2 regions of the Gilliamella sp. Pas-s95 genome follow, and region 2 is predicted to be linked to the other one. Evidence: riboswitches for the same ligand, from Rfam matches in the RefSeq annotation. Region 2 holds a riboswitch; the other holds the start of a gene.
The links. Region 2 has a riboswitch for preQ1 ahead of queF (preQ(1) synthase). Riboswitches for the same ligand answer to the same signal wherever they lie in the genome.

Region 1 (3,424 bases), on a different contig from region 2:
GCTCTGGGATTTTGCCGTATTGTAATTCAGACATTTTGCTCAAGTCGCCAGCTCGACGTGCTTGCTCTATTTCAGTACGCGCTTTTTCTAGCTCAGCTTTGATGCTTTGCGTGCCCGAAACAGCTGCCTTTTCTGATTTCCATTCTTCTTCAAGTGATGCATATTCCTTTTCTTTTTCAGAAAGTTCATCGTTTAACATCTCAAGTCGTTTTTTACTGGCATCGTCAGACTCTTTTTTAAGCGCTTGTTGTTCAAGTTTAAGTTGAATTATGCGCCTTTCAAGTCGATCTAAAGATTCTGGTTTGGAATCCATTTGCATACGAATGCTCGATGCAGCTTCGTCAATTAAGTCAATTGCTTTGTCAGGTAACATGCGATCTGAAATATAACGATGCGATAACGTTGCCGCAGCCACAATTGCCGGATCGGTAATTTGTACATGGTGATGCAGTTCATAACGTTCTTTTAATCCACGCAAAATAGCAATGGTATCTTCAATCGTTGGCTCAGCAACATAGACTTTTTGGAAACGACGTTCTAACGCCGGATCTTTTTCAATATATTGACGATATTCATCAAGCGTTGTTGCGCCCACGCAGTGCAATTCTCCACGCGCTAATGCGGGTTTTAGCATATTACCTGCATCCATTGCACCATCGCTTTTACCTGCGCCAACCATGGTATGGATTTCGTCGATGAACAATATAATGCGACCTTCTTCTTTTGCTAAGTCTTTAAGCACGGCTTTTAACCGTTCTTCAAATTCACCACGATACTTAGCGCCCGCAATTAATGCGCCCATGTCTAATGATAACACACGTTTATTACGCAATCCTTCAGGTACTTCACGGTTAACAATACGTTGAGCTAAACCTTCTACAATAGCGGTTTTACCCACGCCTGGTTCACCAATTAATACAGGATTATTTTTAGTACGGCGCTGTAATACCTGAATTGTTCGGCGAATTTCTTCATCACGACCAATAACAGGATCAAGCTTACCTTGTTCTGCTCGTTGAGTTAAATCAATGGTATATTTTTTAAGTGCACCACGTTGATCTTCTGCATTAGGGTCGTTCACGTTATCGCTACCTCTTACTTGATTGACTGCTTGGCTAAATCTGTCTTTATTGACACCTGATCTTTTAAGAATATCACTTAAGCTACCTCTGTCTTCTAAAGCGGCTAATATAAAGAGTTCTGATGATATATAACTATCGCCATTTTTTTGGGATAATTTGTCGCATAGATTTAATACACGAACAAACTCTTGCGATGGCATAACATCGCCACCCACACCTTGAACTTGGGGTAATCGATCAACGGCTTGTGTTAATTCTTGTTGCAAAACAGCAACATTTGCACCAGCAGCAGTCAATAATGGCGTTACACTGCTACCTTCTTGATTAAGCATGGCTGATAGAACATGCACAGGCTCTATATATTGATTGTCCTTACCTAATGCCATTGACTGCGCATCAGCTAAAGCCTGTTGAAACTTGTTTGTTAGTTTATCTAACCTCATAGTATTTATCTCCTGAGCAATAGATTTGGATTCAATGCTTAACACATTCAACCCATTTGCATGTGATCTAAATGTGTATTGCAATCTAAATTTCAAGAGCAAATCCAGAATATTTTTTATAAAATTTATACAGCAAGATCAGCAAATATTTAAAGCTTAACTAGCGTTAAAAATAAAGGTCACCGCAATTCAATCAATTACCACTCAATGTTGTTTTAAATAAAGCTTGCAAGATGACAAATCAGCTTTTATCTATTATATTAGCGCCTTTATTTTGTTAGGTTTGCTAACCGTGGTTCGTAACCCATCCCACGTAAAAAAACTAGGAATACAACATGTTCAAAATAGCCAAAGAGTTTCAATTTGACGCCTGTCATATGCTAGATGGGCACAATAAAAAGTGCCACAATCTGCATGGTCATACTTATCGCTTATTAGTCGAAATTAGCGGTGATCTTATCGATAATGGTTCAAGTCAAGACATGGTCATGGATTATGCTGACCTAAAAATGGTAGTTAAACAGCATATTATCGAGCCGCTAGATCATGCTTACCTTTACAACCAAAATAACCCAAATGAGTGCCGTATAGCCACATTACTGCAAGAAATGGATCGCAAAATCTTCGCTTTTCCATGTCGCACTACTGCCGAAGCAATGAGCAAATTCATATTTGATCGCCTGTCGCAATATTTGCCTATTTCGATGATCAAATTATGGGAAACGCCAACTTCATATTGTGAATATCATCGGAGCCAAAAATGATCGAATTTCGCATCGTTGAAATCTTCGAATCTTTACAGGGCGAAGGTTATAATACTGGCATGCCTGCTATTTTTATCCGTTTTGCTGGGTGCAATTTAAATTGTGCTTGGTGCGATACTAATTTCCGCCAATTTACCCGGTTTACGTTAGATGCTTTAATAACTAAAGTTAAAGAATATAAAAGCAAAAATATCATTATTACCGGTGGTGAACCGACTATGGTGAAAGCATTACCTCAATTGCTTGTACCATTAAAAAATGCGGGTTATTTTATTGCCATTGAAAGTAATGGACTTGGCAAAGTTGATCAGCTTATAGATTATATAGCACTTAGCCCTAAGTTTTGTTATCGGTCACGCTATCAAAAAATAGTACAATCTACTGCCAATGAAGTGCGGATTGTTGCCGAAAATCATGCTGATTTTCTTGATTTTTGCCAATATATCGAAACTCAAATTCACGCCAAACGCTATTACCTTTCACCGTGCGAAAAAAATGGTGCGTTTAATATGTTTGAAACCATTGAACTATTGGGGAAAATCAACAAAGATCGCTTTGATAATAAATGGCTTTTGAGTGTGCAAAGCCATAAGTTTGCCAATATTGAGTAGGTATTTTGTTTTATAGATTAAAAAAGCGGTTTTGCTATCAAATTGCAAAACCGCTTGGCAAACGTTATTAAACTACTTATAACCCCTTATAATACTAGGATTTATTCTTTGATAAGTGATCCACTCTAGCCTTCTAAACCTCTATATATCAAGGATAGATAACCAAACACTAAGGTTTAAGGAGTAACACAAAGCCCACCTCTGTCGGAACCACCTGGACTCACACTGTGTATGTAACCGCGAGCGGCACCGACATTAAACTGATTACTACCTTTAGGGACACTCGTCACGTAGAAATCGTAGCGAAAGTCGGCGTCAATATAATCTTGCATATATCCCCACTCGGTGAAAAAACCGGCGCCAATTAGACGCTGATAATTATTACCATCTGACGAAGGCATAGCACCAGAAATTGAAGGAGAGCTTTTACGTACTGCGTTAGTTAAATCACTAACCTGCACAAGACGATACCCTAAACCATTACACCAAGCTGTGTGACCATTAACACCTGTAACTCGATCTCC
Region 2 (3,424 bases):
TTGATTATTAAAGCGAGAGCCACTTGGTAAGCCTTTGTGCTTACGTTTGCGCTTTAGCTCACGAGACTCTTCATTAATCTCTTGACGGCTTTTTTTAGTTTTTTGTTTCGATTTATTTTTTAACATACAATCTCTGTTTAATATTAGGGTTAATCATTTAACTAGCGTATTTTATCAGTAAGTCTTAAATATAGCTATGATGAAGCAGTCATGCTAATTTAAGATTGTAAAAAAAGAGATTTATGTATAATCTGAGCCCAATAAATTTGTCAGATTGAATTAGAGAACAAAATAAAATGAAAAATCATTTGAGCCCTTATATGCAATTTAATCGTCAAGAATGGGCAAGTTTGCGTAACGCAGTACCGATGACGTTAACCCCTGACGAGTTAACTTCTTTACAAGGCATTAATGAAGACTTATCTATGGATGAAGTCAGTGACATCTATTTACCTTTATCAAGATTACTTAATTATTATATTAGTAACAGCTTTAGCCGGCAGGCGGTACTGTCTAAGTTTTTAGGCAAAAGTCACAAAATCCCTTATATCATTGGTATTGCCGGTAGCGTTGCTGTAGGCAAAAGCACAACTGCAAGGGTATTGCAGGCATTGTTAACGCGTTGGCCAGAGCATCGTAAAGTAGCTTTAGTGACAACCGATGGATTTTTATACCCCAATAAATGCCTTGAAGAGCGTGGAATAATGAACAAAAAAGGCTTTCCACAATCATATGATATTAAAAAACTAATCAATTTTGTTGCAGATATAAAGTCAGGACAAGCAAACGTTAAAGCACCGGTGTATTCCCATCTGGTTTATGATATTGTCGAAGGTGAAGAAATGGTGATTGATAGTCCAGATATTTTGATTCTTGAAGGATTAAATGTACTACAAAGCACCTTGAATTATCCGCAAGCAAATAACCGTGTTTTTGTCTCTGATTATGTCGATTTCTCCATTTATGTTGATGCCGAGGTTTCGTTACTACATGATTGGTATGTGAACCGGTTTTTAAAATTTAGAGCTGGTGCATTTAGTGATCCCAATTCTTACTTTAACCACTACTCAAAACTGCCAGAACAAGAGGCTGTCAACATTGCTAATCGCCTTTGGCGTGAAATTAATGAGTTAAATTTGGTTGAAAACATCTTACCTACAAAGGAAAGGGCGAGTTTAATCCTGACTAAAGGTAAAGATCACAAAGTTGATTTGGTTCAATTAAGAAAATAGGGTAAGAGGGGGAATTGATATGAAATCAGTAATTCAAGTAATAACTAAAGTAACCATTATTACTTTGGCAAGTTTATTTTCGCTTGGTGCTTATGCTTCAGAACATTCTGAAGGATTAACGTGTGAAAGCAAAAAACAAACTATTGAAACACAGATTGATTATGCCAAAAAAAATAATAATTCTCACCAAGTTCAAGGGCTTGAAAAGGCATTACATGATGTCAATAATTATTGTTCAAATGATGAGTTAGAAGAAAAATATAATAAAAAAATTCAAGAAAAGACAGATAAAGTTGTTGAAAGAACCCAAGAATTGAATCAGGCAAAAACAAAAGGTGATGAGCACAAAATTGCCAAACAACAAGTCAAATTAGCCGATGCGGAAAAAGAACTCAATGAAGCTAAAGCTGAATTAGCTAAATTTTATCAAGAATTAAAATTAAGATAAGCAGTAACAGATAGATTATTTACCCACTTTGCTTGCTTTTCCACCGTGTTTTTATCATTAACACTATCAATGGTTATTGTTGATGGTGTTAGTTTGATATTTTGTATTCTTTACCACACTAGACTTTTATATTTAAAAAGAGTATGGTGTGCGGCTTGTTACGTGGTTCGTAAACCTCCCACGCTAAAAAACTAAGGAAACATCATGAATAAAATTACACTACTAGGCGATCAGTCTGTTCGCTATCCTACAACCTATTGTCCTGAAATACTCGAAACGTTCGATAATAAACATCCGAATAACGACTATTTTGTTAAATTTAATTGCCCAGAATTTACTAGCCTTTGCCCTATCACTGGTCAGCCTGATTTTGCGACGATTTATATTTCGTATGTACCCAATATTAAAATGGTCGAAAGTAAATCGCTAAAACTCTACCTATTTAGCTTTCGTAATCATGGTGATTATCACGAAGATTGCATTAATATCATCATGAAAGATCTAATTAAATTAATGGACCCTAAATATATTGAAGTTTGGGGCAAATTTACACCACGCGGTGGCATTTCGATTGATCCTTACGCCAACTATGGCAAATCAGGTACTCATTGGCAGCAAGTTGCAGCTAATCGATTAGCTAATCACGATATGTATCCAGAAAAAGTGGATAATCGCTAATTTATAATCCATCCAAACAGGAACTTCTAATGCAGACTCGTAAAGCACTCGTTATATTTTCTGGCGGGCAAGACTCAACTACCTGCTTACTGCAAGCCATTGCCGATTATGGACGTGAAAACGTTCAGACAATCAGCTTTCATTATGGTCAACGTCATGCCATTGAGCTTGAAAAAGCTAAATGGATCGCTAAAGATTTAGGTATTAAGCAAACTGTCATTGATACATCAGTTATCAAACAAACCACAAATAATGCGCTCATCGACGACTCACAAGAAATTAAAGCAGCTCAAGATGGCGATTATCCTAATACCTTTGTGGATGGGCGTAACATGCTCTTTTTACTTTTAGCTGGTTGCCATGCCAAACAGCAGGGCATTTCTGACATTATTATTGGTGTTTGTGAAACCGATTTTAGTGGCTATCCAGATTGTCGTGATATCTTTATTAAATCAATGAATGTATCGATGAATTTAGCCATGGACTATGCGTTTAACCTTATTACACCACTGATGTATTTAACTAAAGCACAAACGTGGGAAATGGCCGATAAACTGGGTTATCTTGATTATGTCCAACAACATACCCACACCTGTTATTACGGGGTTGATGGGGGATGTGGCAAGTGTCCTAGTTGTTTGCTGCGCGATAAGGGCTTGCAAGAATATATGGCTAAGGCTAGATAGATTTATTAATAACTGGGTTCTCTCACCCCATTAAAAAGGAAAAAAGATGTACTTACAGAATCATTTCGAATCGATAGAAAAAAACTTTACCCGTGGGCAACAGCAAAAAGCGCTTTACTGGTTGGCTTTTTTTCATATTTTAGTTATTGCTTCAAGCAATTATTTAGTCCAAATCCCATTTGATATTTTTGGTTTTCACACCACATGGGGGGCTTTCACTTTTCCATTTATCTTTTTAACCACCGATTTAACCATTCGAATTTATGGTGCAAGTTTGGCAAGAAAGATCATTTTTGTGGTGATGATCCCCGCATTGCTATTTTCATACCTTATTTCGGTGCTATTTTTTGAGACACATTGGGTTGGCTTTTCGGCATTGA

Region 1: it holds a riboswitch for preQ1, as region 2 does, so the genes downstream of both, queD (6-carboxytetrahydropterin synthase QueD) here and queF (preQ(1) synthase) in region 2, are expected to answer to the same signal.

Annotation. Positions count from the first base shown of each region.
Region 1 is NZ_WTFC01000050.1:2,602-6,025, forward strand. It holds gene clpB (ATP-dependent chaperone ClpB) at 1-1,525, opposite strand, end outside; PreQ1 riboswitch class I at 1,812-1,857, shown strand; gene queD (6-carboxytetrahydropterin synthase QueD) at 1,861-2,289, shown strand; gene GQ598_RS10670 (7-carboxy-7-deazaguanine synthase QueE) at 2,286-2,900, shown strand; gene GQ598_RS10675 (hypothetical protein) at 3,077-3,424, opposite strand, start outside.
Region 2 is NZ_WTFC01000032.1:887-4,310, reverse strand. It holds gene yihI (Der GTPase-activating protein YihI) at 1-126, opposite strand, end outside; gene coaA (type I pantothenate kinase) at 297-1,232, shown strand; gene GQ598_RS08820 (DUF1090 domain-containing protein) at 1,252-1,680, shown strand; PreQ1 riboswitch class I at 1,837-1,881, shown strand; gene queF (preQ(1) synthase) at 1,885-2,358, shown strand; gene queC (7-cyano-7-deazaguanine synthase QueC) at 2,388-3,044, shown strand; gene GQ598_RS08805 (7-cyano-7-deazaguanine/7-aminomethyl-7-deazaguanine transporter) at 3,091-3,424, shown strand, end outside.